Linked DNA regions of Pigmentiphaga sp. H8. Each later gene encodes a partner of the first gene's protein in a complex. Links are inferred from orthologs where the notes say so. Each region holds a gene or a part of one and is shown on either strand. Other genes may lie near its edges. The genes, in order: accC and accD.

Evidence for each region.
Region 2: the proteins of accC (region 1) and accD are in contact, whole or in part, in a solved structure (PDB 8UXZ), measured with the Escherichia coli proteins. The link is inferred for Pigmentiphaga sp. H8 from one-to-one orthologs.

Annotation. Positions count from the first base shown.
Region 1 is NZ_CP033966.1:4,884,359-4,894,496, forward strand. The notes cover bases 6,903-9,727. They hold accC (acetyl-CoA carboxylase biotin carboxylase subunit), read right to left. Parts: upstream 9,078-9,727; coding sequence 7,728-9,077; downstream 6,903-7,727. Other genes in these bases: prmA (50S ribosomal protein L11 methyltransferase), read right to left, coding at 6,903-7,712; accB (acetyl-CoA carboxylase biotin carboxyl carrier protein), read right to left, coding at 9,246-9,707. In the rest of the region: EGT29_RS22970 (ribonucleoside-diphosphate reductase subunit alpha), read left to right, coding at 1-915; EGT29_RS22975 (ribonucleotide-diphosphate reductase subunit beta), read left to right, coding at 942-2,105; EGT29_RS22980 (histone H1-like DNA-binding protein), read left to right, coding at 2,485-3,018; EGT29_RS22985 (YggT family protein), read left to right, coding at 3,389-3,946; EGT29_RS22990 (glycine zipper 2TM domain-containing protein), read right to left, coding at 3,989-4,489; EGT29_RS22995 (carbohydrate kinase family protein), read right to left, coding at 4,654-5,610; EGT29_RS23000 (zinc-ribbon and DUF3426 domain-containing protein), read right to left, coding at 5,616-6,806; more of prmA, read right to left, coding at 6,819-6,902; aroQ (type II 3-dehydroquinate dehydratase), read right to left, coding at 9,730-10,138. UniProt on the Escherichia coli protein: This protein is a component of the acetyl coenzyme A carboxylase complex; first, biotin carboxylase catalyzes the carboxylation of the carrier protein and then the transcarboxylase transfers the carboxyl group to form malonyl-CoA.
Region 2 is NZ_CP033966.1:3,382,602-3,392,881, forward strand. Bases 3,370-6,336 are described here. They hold accD (acetyl-CoA carboxylase, carboxyltransferase subunit beta), read right to left. Parts: upstream 5,305-6,336; coding sequence 4,435-5,304; downstream 3,370-4,434. Other genes in these bases: moaA (GTP 3',8-cyclase MoaA), read left to right, coding at 3,370-3,391; EGT29_RS15990 (acyloxyacyl hydrolase), read right to left, coding at 3,725-4,261; trpA (tryptophan synthase subunit alpha), read right to left, coding at 5,301-6,176; trpB (tryptophan synthase subunit beta), read right to left, coding at 6,188-6,336. Also shown: EGT29_RS15970 (GGDEF domain-containing phosphodiesterase), read right to left, coding at 1-580; cellulose biosynthesis protein BcsP, read left to right, coding at 929-1,420; cellulose biosynthesis protein BcsQ, read left to right, coding at 1,417-2,190; more of moaA, read left to right, coding at 2,288-3,369; more of trpB, read right to left, coding at 6,337-7,387; EGT29_RS16010 (phosphoribosylanthranilate isomerase), read right to left, coding at 7,458-8,099; EGT29_RS16015 (tannase/feruloyl esterase family alpha/beta hydrolase), read left to right, coding at 8,302-10,164; tRNA pseudouridine(38-40) synthase TruA, read right to left, coding at 10,189-10,280.

The DNA.
Region 1 (10,138 bases):
CAGGACGCGCTGCACATCATGCGCGTGCCCTACGCCTCGGATGCCGCCATCGAATTCGCCGACCGCTCGATGGAAGCGGTGTGCTACTACGCCTACCTCGCGTCGACCGAACTGGCCGAAGAACGCGGCCGCTACTCGTCGTTCGAAGGCTCGCTGTGGGACCGCGGCATTCTTCCGCAGGACTCCATCAAGCTGCTGCGCGAAGAGCGCGGCGGCTACGTCGACATCGATGAAAGCGCGTCGATGGACTGGAATGCGTTGCGCGAGCGCATCAAACTGCACGGCATGCGCAATTCCAACTGCATCGCTATTGCCCCGACGGCGACGATTTCCAATATCATTGGCGTATCTGCGTGCATTGAACCGACTTATCAGAACTTGTACGTCAAATCGAATCTCTCCGGCGAATTCACGATCGTCAACGATTACTTGGTGCGTGATCTCAAGAAGCTCGGGCTGTGGGACGAGGTGATGATCGCGGATCTGAAGTACTTCGATGGCAGTCTCGCCAAGATCGACCGGGTGCCTCCCGAGCTGCGCAAGCTGTATGCGACGGCCTTCGAGGTAGAGCCCCGCTGGCTCGTGGAATGCGCGGCGCGTCGCCAGAAGTGGATCGACCAGTCGCAATCGCTCAATATCTATATGGCGGGCGCGTCGGGCAAGAAGCTGGACGAGACCTACAAGCTGGCCTGGCAGCGCGGCCTGAAGACCACCTACTACCTGCGCACCCTGGGTGCGACCAGCGCTGAAAAATCGACCGGACGCGGCGGCGAATTGAACGCCGTGCCCACGGCATCGTCCAATGCGGGAATGTCCGCGTCGGGCACCAACCTTCCGGAACCGGAAATCGTCGGGGCGGTATGCACCATGAAGCCGGGTGACCCTGGCTTCGAAGAATGCGAAGCCTGCCAATAACCCCCGCTGAACACCGGAGTCGATCTATGTTGTCTTGGGACGAAGAAGTATCCACCCCCTCCGCCACGCCGGCCATGCAGCCGGCGGGCACCGCCGCGCCGCGCGAACGCGCCGGCGCGTTCGACGAGGTCGCGCTGGCCTCGGACGCTGCCGCGTCCGGCGGCGCCTCCACGAGCCGCGTCAACATCGCGGACAAGCGCATCATCAACGGCCAGACGGACGTCAACCAGCTGGTCCCGTTCAAGTACAAGTGGGCTTGGGAAAAATACCTGGCCACCTGCGCCAACCACTGGATGCCGCAGGAAATCAACATGTCGCGCGACATCGCGCTGTGGAAGAACCCCGAAGGCCTGACCGAGGACGAGCGCCGCATCATCAAGCGCAACCTGGGGTTCTTCGTCACGGCCGACTCGCTCGCCGCGAACAACATCGTGCTGGGCACGTATCGCCACATCACCGCCCCGGAGTGCCGGCAGTTCCTGCTGCGCCAGGCCTTCGAGGAAGCGATCCACACCCATGCCTACCAGTACATCGTCGAAAGCCTGGATCTGGACGAGTCGGAAATCTTCAATGCCTACAATGAAGTTCCGTCCATCCGCGCCAAGGACGAGTTCCTGATCCCCTTCATCGACGCCATCGCCGACCCGAACTTCAAGACGGGCACGCCGGAGGCCGACCAGACCCTGCTGAAGTCGCTGATCGTCTTCGCATGCCTGATGGAAGGCCTGTTCTTCTACGTCGGCTTCACCCAGATCCTGGCACTGGGCCGGCAGAACAAGATGACCGGCGCGGCCGAGCAGTACATGTACATCCTGCGGGACGAGTCCATGCACTGCAATTTCGGCATCGACCTCATCAACACGATCAAGCTCGAGAACCCGCATCTGTGGACGCCGGAATTCCGCGAGGAAATCCGCGGCCTCTTCCGCAAGGCGGTCGAACTCGAATACGCTTACGCCGAAGACACCATGCCGCGTGGCGTGCTGGGCCTGAATGCGCCGATGTTCAAGTCGTATCTGCGCTTCATCGCCAACCGCCGCTGCCAGCAGATCGGCATCGAGCCGCTGTTCCCGCAGGAAGAGAACCCCTTCCCGTGGATGGCGGAAATGATCGACTTGAAGAAAGAACGCAATTTCTTTGAAACGCGTGTGATCGAGTATCAGACCGGCGGGGCGCTGAGCTGGGACTAGACCGCACGTAGACAGGATCAGGCGCCCTCGGGCGCCCGGCAGGGCCCGGATGAGTTCAGACGCGGCGGTTGGGGCAGGCCCCCTCGCCCAGCGCACCATCCGGCCCCTGCGCATGTTGCTTTGTCGAAGACAAAGCATAGGCGGCCGGGCAAACGGGGGTGTCATCCGGCAGGCGGGAAACCGTCTGCCAAGTCATTCGACATGGGTCGCACCGGGTGCGGGGTATGTCGAATGGCTGTGTAAAGCATTCATTAGCGCAAACTGATTCCGCTGTTGAGGTTTCGTTCACCAGCAGGGCTTGCGCCGATGAATAGCCCGTGAGGATGGTCCGAGCGGGTTCGTGTTCTGGGTCCCTGAACGTCTCGTAAAGGAGCAGACCATGGCGACAGCCAAAAAGGCCGCGAAGAAAGCGGTAGCCAAGAAAGCCCCGGCTAAGAAAGCCCCGGCCAAGAAGGCGGCAGTGAAGAAGGTTGCGGCGAAGAAGGCTCCGGCCAAGAAAGCCGCGGTGAAGAAGGTTGCGGCCAAGAAGGCCCCGGCCAAGAAAGCCGCAGTGAAGAAGGTTGCAGCCAAGAAGGCTCCGGCCAAAAAGGCTCCGGCCAAGAAAGCCGCAGTGAAGAAGGTTGCGGCCAAGAAGGCCCCGGCCAAGAAAGCCGCAGTGAAGAAGGTTGCAGCCAAGAAGGCCCCGGCCAAGAAAGCTGCCGCCAAGAAGCCTGCTGCGAAGAAGGCCCCGGCCAAGAAGGCTGCCGCTGCCAAGAAGCCTGCGGCGAAGAAGCCTGCGGCCAAGAAGGCGGCTCCCAAGAAGCCTGCTGCCAAAAAGCCTGCCCCTGCGCCCTCGACCGCGGCTGCGCCGGGCGCGAAAACGGCGCTCAACCCTGCCGCTGCTTGGCCCTTCCCTACGGGCAGCCGCCCGTAAGCCCTAATCGGAGCGCCTTGCGCTCTGGTTCAAACCCCGCCAAGGTGCAAGCTTTGGCGGGGTTTTTTGTGGCCCCCCTACGCCCTTCGGGCGCCCCCCAGGGGGCGATGCGGGTGGACCGGCGGAGCCGGATCCACCGCATCCTGGGTCTAGTACCGCTGTCTTGAGTTGTGGCGCCGGTGCTTCGCTGGCTGCCAGCGGTAGCAACCGTGCTTCTATCCAAGATAGTTTCCCTAGACCCAGGAAACCGCGGATCTGGCTTTGCCAGTCCGCCGGTTTCGCCCCCTGGGGGGCGCCCGAAGGGCGTAGGGGGGAGCTATAATCTTTTGCTTACAGCCTGCTGAATAGCAGTACGGTACCCGGAGTCCTCATGGTTGGCGATATCGCCCGTTTTCTGCTCAACGTCGTTTTCACCCTTTACGGGGCCGTGCTGCTGCTGCGGCTGTGGCTGCAGTTCGTGCGGATGCCGCCGTACAACCCGGTTTCGCGCACCGTGTTCCAGGTTACCGACTGGGTGGTGATTCCGCTGCGGCGGGTGCTGGGGGGGCGGGGTGGCGTGGATTGGGCCAGCCTGGTGGCGGCCTGGTTGACGGCACTGGTCTATCTCACGGCCATCATGCTGGTGGCGGGCGGCAATCCGCTTTCCATGCTGCCCGAGGGGCTGTGGATCGCGTTGATGCTGATGCTGAAGTGGTCCATCAACCTGGTGATGTGGGTCACGCTGCTGATGGTGATCCTGTCGTGGGTCAATCCCGGCGCGCCGGCGATGCCGGTCCTTCAGGCGCTGACGGCGCCGCTGCTCGATCCGATCCGGCGCGTGCTGCCTTCGTTGGGAAGCCTGGACTTGTCGCCGCTGGTCCTGTTCTTGCTGACGCAGATCGCGCTGATGGTGCTGTCGCGCATCGGCCTGCCCATCTTCGGGTTGTGACGCCCGGCGGACGCAGGGCAGGCAGCGCCCGCCCTGCCCGCCTTACAGGTGCGTGACGCGGGTGGCGCCGGTGCCGCTCAGCACACGCACGCGATCCCCGACATAGAACATCTCGTCGGCTTCCTGCACGATGGAGCGCATTTCTCCATTCTGGAAGCGGACGGTAATCTCCAGCCCCTCGCGCTTGGACATGCCGCCTTCCACGGCCTGCCCGGCGATGCCGCCGGCGATCGCGCCCAGTACCGACGTGATGATCTGGCCACGGCCCCCGCCTATGCTGCTGCCGGCCACGCCGCCGACGATGGCGCCGCCGGCCGTGCCCACGCCGGTCTGGCCGCGGTCGATCGTGACGCGCCGCACCGACTCCACCGTCCCCATGCGCACTACCTGCTCGCGCTGCGCCTGGTTGCGGTCATAGACCGACGCCGAGTTGCTGCCCGTCGCGCATCCGGCCAGAAGCGCCAGCGCGGACAACGCGGCGGCCACGGCCAGAACGCGCCCGCGTCCGGCAGCCAGGGAAAGAGACGAATTGTTTGGATTCATAGAGCCATCCTGATGGAAAAGCGGAGAAACGCCGCAGCGCCCTCTTTTTGGTATGAAACAAAGGTCTTGGACTGGATTTATACCCTGTCGGTTCGCCCCCCGGCCCGTGGGCGCCCGCCCCGGACCGGCCAGGTTGTTTCAAACCATGACCGCGATGGGCCGCGTCAGCCCTGGGGCAACGAAAGTCCGTAGCTGCGTTCCAGGCGCGACGAAATCTCTTCGCGGCTGATCTGATGGTTCTGCGGGCCGCGGCAGGCGATCTTGATCGCGCCCATCAGACTGGCCAGCTTGCAGCAATCTTCCCAGCGCCAGCCCACCGTCAGCCCGTACAGCAGGCCGGCGCGGTAGGCGTCGCCGCAGCCGGTGGGATCCACCACGGCCTCGGCCTTGACGGGGTCGATCTGGATCTCGTGGCCGCCGGTCAGCAGCGTCGAGCCCTTCTCGCCCCGGGTCACGATGGCCGCCTGCAGGCCGGCGGCAATGTCGGCCATGCTGCGGCCCGTGCGCTGCTCGACCACATGGGCCTCGTAGTCGTTGACCGTCAGCACCTGCGCGAGCGCCAGCATTTCCTCCAGGTCCTCGCCGCTGAACAGCGGCATGGCCTGGCCCAGGTCGAAGATGAAGGGAATGCCTTGCGCGTGCAACCGCCGGGCATGCGCGAACATGCCGTCCTTGGCGTCGGGCGCGACGATGCCCCAGACGCCGGGCGCCCCGGTCAGGTCGTTGGTGGCCGCCGCCGACATGGCGCCGGGGTGGAAAGCGGTGATCTGGTTGTCCGCCAGGTCGGTCGTGATGAAACACTGCGCGGTGAAGGTGTCGGGAACGACCTTGACCCAGTCGACGTTGGTGCCTTGCTCGCGCATGCGGTGCAGGTAGTCGCCCGCGTCCTCGCCCACGGTGGCCACCGGCACGGGCGTGCCGCCCAGCAGCCGCATGTTGTAGGCGATGTTGCCCGCGCAACCGCCATACTCCTTGCGCATGGACGGCACCAGGAAGGAGACGCTGAGTGCGTGGACCTGCTCCGGCAGGATGTGTTCCTGGAATTTGCCTTCGAACACCATGATCGTATCGAACGCAACGGAGCCGCAGATGATGACGGGAGCGGTTTCGGGATGGGCCATGGCGGTCACGGATAGAAGATGGCGACGCGATAGCCGGTGGCGTGGGCGTCGAGGGTTTCGATGGGAATCCGCAGGACCCGCTCCTGGAGCGGCCCCAGGGGCTGGGCGAAGTCGCGGGGCGACAGGTAGACCGACGGCAGCAGGACCCGGCGTGCGGCTACCGCGTCGGACAGGTCCATCAGCGACAGTTCGATGGCGGGCCACGACTGCGGGAACGTGGCGCGGTTGCGCAGCACCATCCGCAGCGCCAGTTGGCGCGTGGGCAGGACGACTTCCGAGGATTCGCCCGGAGCCGACTCGGCCACGTCGGCGATGGGCGGCGCGAACCCGGGCGACTCGGGCGACCAGGGCTCGACGGACGACGATTCGATGACCAGCAGTTCCGGGGCGCGGGGATAGCCCACGGTGCACTGCCAATGCTGGCACAGCCGCTCCATGCCGGGGCGGAGCATGGGCACACGGGTCGCGATCTCGGCGCGGAAGATCCAGGCCGCCTGCGCCAGCAGGACCAGCAGCGCGATCAGCGCGGCCAGGCCCCACAGCCACTGGGCACGCCGACGGCGCTGCCGGATCTCTTCGTCTAGGAAATCGGGCGCATCTGCGCCGCGCGGCTCCTGCGCGCGTGGACGGGAGTCGCCCACGATGGGGGCGTGGGCGTCATCGGCGGCGGGTTCCTGCCCGGGCTCCACGCCCGGCTCGGCCGGGACTTCATCCGGCATGCCGACCGGCGCAGCGCGACGAGACCGCAATACCGAAGGCAGGGTGCCGTCGGCCGTTTCGTCCGACGCTTGCGGCACAGCATCGACCGCGATCGAAGCGGGCTCGGCCCCGGACGGCGAGGCCTCGCGGATGGGCGGATCGACGGGCTCGTTGCCAGCACCGGCCGGCAACGCGGAGAACGGCGGCACGGGTTCCGGCGCGAAAGACGGCTCGTCGTCGTCCGGCGCGGGAGCGACCAGCCCTTCCCCGCGCCGGCGCAGCACGTGCGGCTCGGCCGGCACCTCGGGCGGGGAGACCGGCCCGGCGGCCACCGGGCGCGGCGCGCCCCCGGCCGGGTCCAGCTCGATCAGGCTCTGGCTGCTATCGAAGACTTCGTTGCAGACCCCGCAGCGCACCCAGCCGCCGCGCAGCTTGATCTGGTCGGGAGCCACCCGGAACGCCGTGGCGCACTGGGGGCAGCGAGTGGCGAGCGTCATGCCTGGCGTCCGTCAGGCGGGACGCTGCCCGTGCAGGCAGACCCAGCCGTCCAGCGCGCGCCAGACCTTCATCTCGATCCACGGGGCGTACGCCTGCGCGACTTCGTCGGCCTGCCGCTCGAGCACGCCCGACAGAATCAGGTCGCCGCCCGGCAGCACGCGGTCGCACAGCATGGGCGCGAGCACCTTGAGCGGATTGGACAGGATGTTGGCGACCACCACGTCGGCGCGCCAGCCCTGGCGCACGTCGGGCAGTCCGGTCAGGACCTCGACTTCGTTGGCCTGGGCGTTGGCCTGGGCGGACTGGACCGCCTGCGGGTCGATGTCGATGCCCACGGTTTCGCCGGCACCGAGCTTGCGCGCGGCGATCGCCAGGATGCCCGATCCGCAGCCGTAGTCCAGCACGCTGCGGCCGGCCTGCAGGTTGGCGGCCAGCCAGGCCAGGCACAGATGGGTGGTGGGATGGCTGCCGGTACCGAAGGCCAGGCCCGGGTCCAGGCGGATGGAGATGGTGCCCGGGCGGTCCGGCACCTCGTGCCAGGTCGGCACGATCCAGATCCGGGCATCGACCTCGATGGGCTCGAACTGCGACTGGGTCAGGCGGACCCAGTCGGCATCCGGCACGTCGCGCAATTGCCAGGCGGGGAGCTCGTCGATACCGCAGGCCGCGCAGGCAACCGCCAGCAACTGGGCCGGGTCCTCGCCGTCGGGCAGCAGCGCCACGACGCGATTGCGCGACCAGGCCTGGGTTTCCGGCTCGAGGCCGGGTTCACCGAACAAAGGCCGCTCGGCCTCGGTGCCGAAATCGGCATCCTCGACCGACACCGACAACACGCCCGCTTCCAGCAGCGCGTCGGACAGCGGCTCGGCCAATTGCTCGGGGCAGTCGAACACCAGTTCGCGCATACGGACTCGCTGCCTTCAGTCCGGACGCTGGGACAGGCGATGCTCCAGATAATGGATGTTGGTTCCGCCTTCGATGAAGCGGGCATCCTGGAGCAGTTCGCGATGCAGCGCGATGTTGGTCGAAATGCCGTCGACCGCCATTTCCGACAGGGCGATGCGCATACGCGCCAGCGCCTGGTCGCGCGTATCGCCATAGGCGATGACCTTGGCGATCATGGAATCGTAGTTCGGCGGCACGAAATAGCCGTTGTAGACGTGCGAATCGACGCGGATGCCGGGGCCCCCGGGAACGTGCCAGTTGGTGATGCGGCCCGGGCTGGGGGTGAAGCGGAACGGATCCTCGGCGTTGATCCGGCATTCGATGGCATGCCCGCGGAACACGACGTCGCGCTGGCGCAGCCGCAGCTTCTCGCCGGCGGCGATGCGGATCTGCTCCTGCACCAGGTCCACGCCGGTGATCGCCTCGGTGACCGGGTGCTCGACCTGGATGCGGGTGTTCATTTCGATGAAATAGAACTCGCCGTTCTCGTACAGGAACTCGAACGTGCCCGCGCCGCGATAGCCGATCTTGCGGCAGGCGTCGGCGCAGCGGTCGCCGATGCGGTCGATCAGCCGGCGCGGGATGTGCGGCGCCGGCGCTTCCTCGATGATCTTCTGGTGGCGGCGCTGCATCGAGCAGTCGCGCTCGCCCAGCCAGATCGCGCCGCGCTGGCCGTCGGCCAGGATCTGGATCTCGACGTGGCGGGGGTTCTCGAGGAACTTCTCCATGTACACGTCGGGATTGTTGAACGCGGCCGCGGCCTCGGACCGCGTCATGGTCACGGCGTTGAGCAGCGCGGCCTCGGTGTGGACCACGCGCATGCCCCGGCCGCCACCGCCGCCGGCGGCCTTGATGATGACCGGATAGCCGACCTTGCGGGCGATCTGGATGATTTCCTTCGGGTCCTCGGGCAGCGCGCCGTCGGAACCGGGCACGACGGGAACGCCGGCCGCGATCATGGCCTGCTTGGCGCTGACCTTGTCGCCCATCATGCGGATGGATTCAGGCTTGGGGCCGATGAACACGAAGCCGCTCTTCTCGACCCGCTCGGCGAAATCGGCATTCTCGGACAGGAAGCCGTAGCCCGGGTGGATGGCCTCGGCGTCGGTAACCTCGGCCGCCGAGATGATGGCCGGCATGTTCAGATAGCTCTCGCGCGAAGGCGCGGGCCCGATGCAGACCGACTCGTCGGCCAGCTTGACGTACTTCGCCTCGCGGTCGGCCTCGGAGTGCACGACCACGCTCTTGATCCCCAGCTCGCGGCAGGCGCGCTGGATGCGCAGGGCGATTTCCCCGCGATTCGCGATCAGGATCTTTTCAAACATGAACGAATGTCCTGAAAAAGTCGGACGGCTGGTCGGGGCGCCTTCCTCCGGCGGCGTCGCGGCGGACGATGCCTTGCCGGGACTGGCGCGCCGGTCCCGGCGCCCGACTGATAACACGGTGTGGAGCGCATCAACGGGCAAGGTGTCGATGCGCATGGTGTGGACCGGTCAGCCGATCACGAACAGGGGTTGGCCGAATTCGACCGGCTGGCCGTTCTCGACCAGGATTTCCTTGATGGTGCCGGCCTTGTCCGCCTCGATCTCGTTGAGCAGCTTCATGGCCTCGATGATGCACAGGGGATCGCCTTCCTTGACGGCCTGGCCCACGTCCACGAACGCCGCGGCGCCGGGGTTGGGCGCGCGGTAGAAGGTGCCGACCATGGGCGACTTGACGACGTGGCCCTGGGCCACGACGGGCGCCGGGGCGGGCGCGGCTTCCGGGGCCGGAGCCGGCGCGGCGGCGGCCTGCGGCATGACCTGATAGGCCTGGACCGCCGGCGCGGCGGTGAACTGGCCACCTTGCGCGAACTTGACGATGCGTACCTTGCCTTCGCCTTCGGTGATCTCCAGCTCGGCGATGCCGGACTCGGCAACCAGGTCGATCAAGGTTTTCAGTTTTCTAAGATCCATGGGGCTTCCCCAGTAATTTTCTTCAATGCGACAGCGCGTAGCGCACGGCCGCTTCATAGCCATCGGCGCCCAGCCCGGCGATCACGCCCACGGCCAGGTCGGAAAAATAAGAACGGTGCCTGAAGGCTTCCCGCTTGTGCACGTTCGACAAATGAACTTCGATGAACGGCACCGCCACCGCCGCAAGCGCGTCCCTGACCGCCACGCTGGTATGCGTGTAGGCCGCCGGATTGATCACGATGAAATCGACACCTTCGCCCGCGGCCGCCTGGATGCGGTCGACCAGCGCACCTTCGTGGTTGCTCTGGAACGAGGCGAGCGATGCGCCGTGCTGCTGTGCCAGGGCCAGCAGCCGTGCATCGATGTCGGCCAGCGTCGTCGCACCATAGATACCGGGCTCGCGCGTGCCGAGCAGATTCAGATTCGGGCCG
Region 2 (10,280 bases), 1.5 Mb from region 1 along the record:
GGTAGAACAGTTCGAACTCGCCGCGGTCCAGGCCCTGTATGACCTCGGTGACCAGCGTGTCCTCGCGCGACATCAGCACGCCGTCCAGGTCCTCGGGACCGTCGTTCCAGCACACCCAGCGCGCGCGGGTGCGCAGCGCGTAGCGGGCCGCCTGCTGGGCGCGCAGCAGCACGTTGGAAGGCTGGGGCAGGTCGCTGGGCAGCATGACGATGCCGAAGGCCGCCAGCGAGGACCCCTGGCTGGCACCCAGTATCTGCAACAGCGAGGACCGCTGGAACAACCGCTGGGCAGCGCCTATCGCTCCCGATTTGTCGTTGACGTCGCGCAACACGACGATCAGGCTGGCGTCGTCGAGCATGCAAAGCAGGTCGTCCGCCCGGATGAAGCGGCGGATCTTGCTGAGGATTTCGTCGCGCTGATGGGGAGCGGCGTCGGAGGGCAAGGCCAGCGCCATGACGGCGGCGCGCCGGCGCTCGCCGATCAGCACGCCCAGTTCGCGCAACAGCATGGCCCGTTCGCTGACATTGGCGAACTGTCGTACGGCCTCGGCGGGCTTGGACCTTCTAGGCATCGGCGACATGGAAAAATCGAACAAACATCACGCTTCTTTTAATCGATATACCGCTAGTCCGTCATCGGCGCCAGGCACACGGAGCCGTGATACATGATCATCGCACAGAGGCGATCATCGCAAAAGCGAAACCGCGCCCCGTGGGGCCAGCCCGGTCATCCGGGGCGAAACACGCGCCTTTCGCGGCAAGTTAGTAAACGCCAACATTAGACTTCACCCGATAATCAGTATGGGATCATTACGAGACGCATAGGCGGCAAGAACGGGCTTGCCCGTTACAATGTTAACAACTGTTGCCTTCAGTACGAACCCCCTTCGGCAATACCCTATGCTCTCAAACGGATCAATGGGAAATACATGAAAAAATCCGACGACATCGCCAACCTGTTCCGGCACTTCGGCGGCCAGCCTGGCCAGTACCAGGAAATCAGTCGCGCCAACGAAGCCCGCCAGTCACGCGAGCGCTGGCCGCTGCTGGCCTCGATCGAGGCGGACCAGGCTGCACGGCTTCCCCCCGTGGAAGCGCCTGTCCTCGGAGACCTTCCGCAGGCACCGCAGCCGACCGTCCTGCCCGCGGCCGCCCGGCCGGTTGCCGCGCCGCCGGCCGCCGAACCGGTTCCGTCACCGGCTGGGCGCATCGAGCCCCACCTGTCCGCCTCGCCGGCATCGCCTCCTCCCGCCGCTCCGCGCGCCGACGCCGGCGTCTCCACGACCGACGCCCGCATGGCTCCTGAGCGGGGACCGGAACCCCAGTTGCAAGCGCTGTTCACCCGCCTGGCCCGACCTGCCCCGCAAACCCCGGCCGGCAAGAAAAGCGAATCCCTTCTCGAACGTTTGAATCGACTGTGAAGATCATTGCAGTCGTTTCCGCCAAGGGCGGCGTCGGCAAGACCACGGCCGCCGCGAACCTCTGCGCGGCCCTGCGGCAGGGCGGCCGCAACGTGCTCGCCATCGATCTCGACCCCCAGAACGCCTTGCACCTGCATTTCGGCGACGATCCCCAGCGCATCACGGGCACGTCCCGGGCGACGCTGGCCGGGCAGGACTGGCGCGACATCCGCTTCTCCAGTTCGTCCGGCGTCGTCGTCCTGCCTTACGGGGCCGTCAACGAGGACGACCGGCGGGCCTTCGAGCGCCACCTGGAAGTACACGCCGACTGGCTGCCCCGCAACCTCCAGGGCTTGGGCCTGGGCGCCCAGGACCTGGTCGTGCTGGACACGCCCCCGGGCCCCTCGATCTACATGCGCACCGCCTTGTCGGCGGCGCAGCTGAGCGTCATCGTGACGCTGCCCGACGCCGCTTCCTATGCCACGCTTCCGATGATGGAAGGCCTGGTCCAGACCTACTGCGTCACGCGGCCCGACTTCATCAACCACGTGTTCGTGGTCAACCAGGTCGACAACTCGCGGCAGCTCGCGCGCGACGTACTGCAGGTCATGCGCGCCGACTTCGGCAAGCGCGTGGTCGGCGTCATCCACCAGGACCAGTCGGTCAGCGAAGCCCTTGCCTTCAACCAGAGCGTGCTTGACTACGACCCGCGGTGCCAGGCCACGCAGGACTACCTGGCGTGCGCCCAGAGCATCGAGGCCATGCTGTCCGCCCCCGGGTCCTCGCTCTGATCTCAGGCGCGGTGCTACGGCGCAACCCTTCCGTGCCATGGGGTAGTATTACAGTACATGGCGGGCCGGTCCCGCCCCTGCTGCTGCCCTTCGTACCGTGACCGCAAAAACCATCCTGCTGACCGATTACCGCGCGCGCCGCCCCGTTCCCGTCGCCGCCGGCGACCTCATCACGCCCTCCGGCCGGCTGGCGGACACGCGCGGCAGGATGCTGCACGACCTGCGCATCTCCGTCACCGACCGCTGCAACTTCCGCTGCGTGTACTGCATGCCCAAGGAAGTCTTCGGCAAGGACTACCCCTACCTGCCCCACGACGCCCTGCTCAGCTTCGAGGAAATCGTGCGGCTGGCGCGGGTGTTCGCGGCCCACGGCGTCGAGAAGATCCGCCTGACCGGCGGCGAGCCGCTGCTGCGCAAGAACATCGAGACCCTGGTTGCCCGGCTGGCCGAACTGCGCACGTCATCGGGCAAGCCGCTCGACCTGACCCTGACCACCAACGCGTCGCTGCTGGCACGCAAGGCGCGCGCCCTGGCCGAGGCGGGGCTGAACCGGGTCACCGTCAGCCTGGACGCACTGGACGACGCGGTTTTTCGCCGCATGAACGACGTCGACTTCGCCGTCGCCGACGTGCTGCACGGCATCGATGCCGCGGCCGAAGCGGGCCTGGGACCCATCAAGGTCAACATGGTGGTCAAGAAGGGCCTGAACGACGACCAGATCGAACCCATGGCCGAGCACTTCCGCCACTCTGGCCATACCCTGCGCTTCATCGAGTACATGGACGTAGGCGCGTCCAACGGCTGGAAGATGGATGAAGTCGTGCCCTCGGCCGACATCCTGCGCCGCCTGGACGCCCGCTGGCCGCTCGAAACCCTGGAGCCGCACTACACCGGCGAAGTCGCCCAGCGCTGGCGCTATCGCGACGGTGGCGGCGAAGTCGGCGTCATCTCCAGCGTCACCCAGGCCTTCTGTTCATCCTGTACCCGCGCCCGCCTGTCCACCGAAGGCCAGCTCTACCTGTGCCTGTTCGCCGACCAGGGCTACGACCTGCGCACCCTGCTGCGCGGCGGCGCCAGCGACGACCAACTGGCCACCGCCATCGCCCGCATCTGGCAGGCCCGCACCGACAACTATTCCGAACGCCGCTCCGCCGATACCCCCCGCTCCGGCCGCATAGAAATGAGCTACATCGGAGGGTGATCGAGGCCCCCCCTACGCCCTTACGGGCGCCCCCAGGGGGCGATGCGGGTGGACCGGCAGAGCCGGATCCACCGCATCCTGGGGTACCAACGGGCTGGCGGGGAACGGCGATATTGCCCGGCAGTTGCTTGGGTTCAGAAGAAAGCGGCCTTGCATATGATGCAAGGCCGCTCTTGTATCCGCGATCGGCTTAGGCCCAGGGCGCAGCGGATCCGGCTTTGCCGGTCCGCCAGCGCCGCCCCTTGAGGGGCGCGGCCATGGCCGCGTGGGGTGGGCTTCCCTTCCGGTCCACCCGCATCGCCCCCTGGGGGGCGCGCGAAGCGCGTAGGGGGGCTAAAACCCCATGGCGAAGTTCAGCTGGACCTGGTTCAGGCCCTGGTTGGGCTTCTTCATGCCGCCATTGGAGAAGTGCGACACGCGCAGGCCCAGCCGCATGTTTTCAGCCAGCTTGAAGCCGGCGCCGATGTGGTCGCCGAACTGGAAGGTGGAGCTGATGTTTTTGTCGTGGAACTTGGTCTCGCTGACGGCCGTGGCGCCGATGCCGCCTTCGATGTAGAAGCGTTCGGTGGGCCACCAGCGGAACATGGGGATGGCGTTGAGCTGCCACATGTGGCGGGCGTAGCCCGGTAGCGCGCTCGAGGTCCACCAGTACGAACCGCCCAGTTCGCCCACCAGTTCCAGGCGGGTCGAGCCGAGCTTCATGTGCCAGAGCGGCGAGGTCTCGTAGTTGAGCGTGGCGCGATGATTGCCGTCGACCACGCCGTACTGGGCGCTCCAGCCGCCATTGGCGAAACCGCCGCTGAGATCGGCGCCGTGGGCCGAGAAGGAAGCAAGGGCGAAAAGCGCGGCGGCTAAGGCGGTTTTTTTCATCTAATCGGCTGCCTATGATGCTTCACGCGGGCGCCGTCAAGATCGTCTGCCCGCAGGGGCAGGATGCGGTCCCCCGCGGAAAGAGGGAAGGAAACTTCGACTATAACAAACTCGTTACATCTGCATACGTCCGATGACGGCCGCGTTGCAGGCTAGCCGCAGTCCCCTTCCCCTCAGGCCACGGCGTCCGCCGGCTGCTGGGTCAGCAGGGCCAAGAGACGCGCGATCTCCTCGCGCATCTTGCGGCGGTCGACGATCATGTCGATGGCGCCTTTCTCGAGCAGGAACTCCGCACGCTGGAAGCCTTCGGGCAGTTTCTCGCGCACGGTCTGCTCGATCACGCGCGGGCCGGCGAAGCCGACCAGTGCCTTGGGCTCGGCGATCACGACGTCGCCCATGAACGCGAAGCTGGCCGACACGCCGCCCATGGTGGGATCGGACAGCACGCTGATGAACGGCAGCTTGCGCGAGGACAGCAGCGTCAGCGCGGCGGTGGTCTTGGCCATCTGCATCAGCGACAGCAGGCCTTCCTGCATGCGCGCGCCGCCCGAGGCGGTCACGCAGATGAACGGCACTTTCTGTTCGATGGCGGCCTGGGCGCCGCGCACGAAGCGCTCGCCCACGACCGAGCCCATGGAGCCCGCCATGAATTCGAACTCGAAGCAGGCCACCACCACCGGCAGGGTATGCATGGCACCGCCCATGACCACCAGCGCATCGGTCTCGCCGGTTTGCGCCATGGCGTCCTGCAGGCGGTCGGGATATTTCTTGGTGTCCTTGAACTTCAGGCTGTCCACCGGCAGCGTGCCGATGCCGATCTCGTAGCGGCCCTCGGCGTCCAGCAGCGCGTCGATGCGCTGGCGCGCGCCGATACGCATGTGGTGCTCGCACTTGGGACACACGTTCAGGTTCTTGACGAGATCGTCGCGGTACAGCACCGACTCGCACGACGGGCACTTGACCCACAGGCCCTCCGGCACGCGGCGGACGGAGCCGTCGGTGGTCTTGATACGGGGAGGGAGCAGTTTTTCTATCCAGCTCATGCGGATTTCCTTGATTCTTGGGAGGCCCCGTCCGGAGGCGGGGCATCTAGCGCCCCCCGGATTGTACGCAACCATGCCCCGGCTGCGCGAGCGCAGATTTCGGGCAGTTGTTCCTGCGGGATGCCTTGCGAGGCGGCGTCGATTTCCTGGATCAGCCGGGTGCCGATGACCACGGCGTCGGCCTCGGCGCCCAGCGCGCGGGCGCTCTGGCCATCGCGGATGCCGAAGCCCACGCCCACCGGCAGCGAGACGAACTGCCGGATGTGCGCCAGCCGGCGCGAGACGTCCTGGACGTCCAGGTGGCCGGCGCCGGTCACGCCCTTGAGCGAGACGTAGTAGACATAGCCGCGCGCGACCCGGGCCACGGCCTGGATGCGCTCGTCGGTGGTGGTTGGCGCCAGCAGGAAGATGGGGTCGACGCCATGCCCTTCGAGCAGGGCGCCGAACTCGCCGGCCTCCTCGGGCGGATAATCCACCACCAGGCAGCCGTCCACGCCCGCTTCCTGCGCGGCGGCGGCGAAGGCGGCCTGCCCCATGCGCTCGACGGGGTTGGCATAGCCCATCAGCACCACCGGCGTCTGGCTGTCGGTGCGGCGGAATTCCTTGACCATGGCCAGCACGTCGCGCAGGCCCACACCCTGCTCCAGCGCATGCTGGCTGGAGCGCTGGATGACCGGACCGTCGGCCATGGGATCGGAGAACGGCACGCCCAGTTCCAGCACGTCGGCGCCGGCGGCCACCAGCGCGTGCATGATGGGAACCGTGCTGGCCGGCGTGGGATAGCCGGCGGTGACGTAGGGGATCAGGGCGCAGGCGCCCGGGGCGGCGGCGCGGCGCGCGAACGCGGCCGCGATACGGGAGGATGACGACATGGAGACCGCCCTCAGAGCGCGATGCCCGAACGTTCGGCGACGGTATGCATGTCCTTGTCGCCACGTCCGGAAAGGTTGACCAGCAGGATCTTGTCCTTGGGCAGCGTGGGCGCCAGCCGGACCGCATGCGCGATGGCATGGGACGACTCCAGCGCCGGGATGATGCCCTCGATCCGGCAGCAGTGATGGAAGGCCGCCAGGGCCTCCTCGTCCGTGACGCCCACATAGGTCGCCCGGCCGCTGTCCATCAGCCACGCATGCTCGGGCCCCACGCCCGGATAGTCCAGGCCGGCCGAGATCGAATGGGTGTCGATCACCTGCCCGTTCGCGTCCTGCAGCACGTAGGTGCGGTTGCCGTGCAGCACGCCCGGCGCGCCGCCGGCCAGCGAGGCCGCGTGGCGGCCCGTGTCCATGCCTTCCCCGGCGGCCTCCACGCCCACCAGCGCCACGTCGTCGTACGGCAGATAGGGATGGAAGATGCCCATGGCGTTCGAGCCCCCGCCCACCGCCGCGATCACGACGTCGGGCTGGCGCCCCGCGGCCTTGGGCATCTGCTCCAGGCACTCGTTGCCGATGACGGTCTGGAAATCGCGCACCATCATCGGATACGGATGCGGGCCGGCCACGGTGCCGATGATGTAGAAGGTGTCCTCGACGTTGGTCACCCAGTCGCGCATGGCTTCGTTCAGCGCGTCCTTCAGCGTGCGCGAACCCGAATCCACAGGCACGACGGTCGCGCCCAGCAGCTTCATCCGGTAGACGTTGGCGGCCTGCCGCTTGACGTCCTCGCTGCCCATGTAGACCACGCACTCCATGCCATAGCGGGCCGCGACGGTGGCGGTCGCCACGCCGTGCTGGCCGGCGCCGGTCTCGGCGATCACGCGGCGCTTGCCCATGCGGCGGGCCAGCAGCGCCTGCCCGATGCAATTGTTCACCTTGTGCGCGCCGGTGTGGTTCAGGTCTTCCCGCTTGAACCAGATCTGCGCGCCGCCCAGCTCCTCGGACCAGCGCCTGGCGTGGTAGACGGGGCTGGGGCGGCCCACGAAGTGCTCGAGTTCGTAGTTGAATTCGGCGATGAAATCGGGATCGTGCTGGTAGCGCGCATAGGTCTGGCGCAGCTCGTCCAGCGCGTGCATGAGCGTCTCGGCGACGAACACGCCGCCATATGGGCCGAAATGGCCCCTCGCGTCGGGGAAATCGTAGGTTTTCACTGGGATGGTCCCGGCTATGAAGCCCGGCCCGCGCGCCTGGCGCGCGCCGGAAGGATTGCGGAATGCGGCGTCAGTTGCCGTCGGCCTGCCGTACCTGCGCCACGAACTGGGCGATCTTGTCGGCGGATTTGATGCCTGGCGACTCTTCCACGCCGCTGCTTACGTCAACAGCGAACGGGCGCACGGACTCAATGGCTGCCGCCACATTTGCGGCATGCAACCCACCAGACAAAACGACCGGACGCGCGCTTTCGCTGCTGACCAGAGACCAATCGAACACTCTCCCGCTGCCGCCGTAGCCATCGGAATGGCTGTCGAACAGCCAGCCTGCGGCGGAACCGTACTGTAGGCAGGATTTTAGCAAAGCCTGCGACGTTTCCATTCCCGGCCCGCCGACCCGGAAGGCGCGCAGGTAGCGCTGGCCGTGGCGTTCGCATTGCTGCGGCGTTTCGTCGCCATGGAACTGGAGCAGGTCGGGCCGGACCACCTCCAGCACCTCCTGGATCTGCGCGTCGGACGCATTGACGAACAGGGCCACCACGTCGACGAACGGCGGGACGAGGCGCCGCAGCTCGGCCGCGCGCGCCGGGGCCAGCGCGCGCCGGCTGGGGGGATAGAAGACCAGGCCGATGGCATCGGCGCCCGCGCCGACGGCGGCGGCGACGTCTTCTTCGCGGGTCAGGCCGCAGATCTTGATACGGGTACGGGACATCCCGCCATCATACCGCCCCGCGATTTTCCTTCTCCCACGCCTTGCCGGGCGGGCTAGGTACAAGCCCTAGATTGAGGAATCATGCATCAATATGCATGATTGCCGCACAAAAACAAGAACTATCCTGCATGAAAGCGTTTGTCGGCCTGCGGTTCCATCCACAAGAACAACGGCAGCCCGCCTGCCTACCGAGGAGATCACCATGGCACGCCCGAAGCAGCATCCCTTCCCCCGCCGTCACCCCCTTTCCAGCCTGCCGCCACGCGCCTGGGCCGCGGGCCTGCTGGCCGCCCTGGGCGCCTGTGGCGGCAGCGACGATCCCGCGCCGCCCGCCCCGCCGCCGCCGGCAGCCACGCTCAGCTGCGACGACAGCATGAAGGCCGCCTTCAAGCCGGACGCGAACACCCAGGTGGTCCTGGCCAAGGCCTTCAAGCAGGGCGACGCCCTGGCCCTGGCGGGTACGCCGGCATCGCCCGCGCCCGCCAAGGCCGGCCAGGACATGTGTCTGGTCAAGATGGTGGTCGGTCCGGGCAATCCGGGCACGGCGGATGCGCCGTCCACCTCGCCCGGCATCGGCATCGAGGTCTGGCTGCCCACGCCGGCCAACTGGAACCAGCGCATCCGCAACCTGGGCGGTGGCGGCTGGGCAGGCGGCAGCCAGGCCTCGGCCACGCTGGTCGGCAACGCCGGCGCCGCGGCCACCGCGGCATTGGGCTATGCCGTCGGCAGCACCGACACCGGCCACGCCATCGCGGGCAACGGGTCGTTCGCGATGAAGGAAGACGGCACGATCAACAGCGCGCTGTGGGGCGATTTCGCCGAACGCAGCCTGCACGAACTCGCGGTCAAGACCAAGGCGCTGGTCGAGGCCTACTACGGCAAGCCGCAGCAATACGCCTACTGGGAAGGCTGCTCCACCGGCGGCCGCCAGGGCTACAAGATCGCCCAGGAGCACCCCGACGACTACGACGGCTACCTGAACGGCGCCCCCGCCTTCAACTGGACCCGCTTCATCACCAACGAGCTGTATCCACAGGTGGCCATGCGGCGCGACCTGGGCGGCCCGATCGCCGCCGACAAGCTGCGCCGCGTCAGCGCGGCCGCGGTCAGCGCCTGCGACACCGTGGGCGGCCAGCACCTGGGCTTCATCGCCGATCCCGGCCAATGCCACTACGACCCGACGCGCGACGCCTCGGCGCTGTGCGCGGGCGTGGCCGGCAACGGCGTGGTCGGCACCAGCACCGATGCCGCCTGTGTCTCGCTGGCCGAGGCCCGGACCATCAACAAGATCTGGTACGGCCAGACCGCCGACGGCAGCGCCCCCGACCCGCAAGCCGACAACGCCAGCGGCACCACGCTGGCCAGCAAGCAGCTCTGGTGGGGCCTGACGCGCGGCACCGACCTCGGCGGCCTGGCCGGATCGTCGGGCACGCCTCCGGTTGCCCGCCCGTTCACCATCGCCACCGACATGGTCGCCCTGGAGTTGCAGAACCCCTCGTACGCGACCCCGTCCTTCACCAACGCGACCGGCAACGGCGCGGACAAGTGGCAGGACATGAGCTACGCCGACCTGGCCAACGCCTATGACCGCGGCGTCGCGCTGCAGGCCGCCTTCGGCCACATCAACACCGACAACCCCGACCTGACCCGGCTGCGCGACGGCGGCGGCAAGGTCATCAGCTACCATGGGCTGGCCGACCAGTTGATCACGCCCGCCGGCTCGCTGAACTACCTGGCCCGCGTCGCCGACGAGATGGGCGGCATGGATGCGGTCCAGGCCTTCAACCGGCTGTACCTGGTCCCGGGCATGGGCCACTGCGCCGGCGTGGGCACCGTCAGCGGCAGCGCGGGGCCGGCCGCCACGGCCAACACCGTGCCGCTGCCCGCGGCCAACCAGTTCTTCGACGCGCTGGTAGCCTGGGTCGAGAAAGGCACGCAGCCCGGCCCGCTGATGTTGAAATCGGCCGACGCCAGCGTCAGCATGCCGATCTGCGTCCATCCGCAGAAGGCTACCTACAAGGGCGGCGGATCCATCTCCGACGGCGCGAACTACAGCTGCCGCTAGGACGCCGGCCGGACGGCCGACGGATCAGCGCCCCAGCCTGATCTCGTCGGTCGCGTCGGTGGACGGCAAGCCGTAGTCGCCGGGATAGCCCACGGCCGTCAGGTAGAGGCCATCGG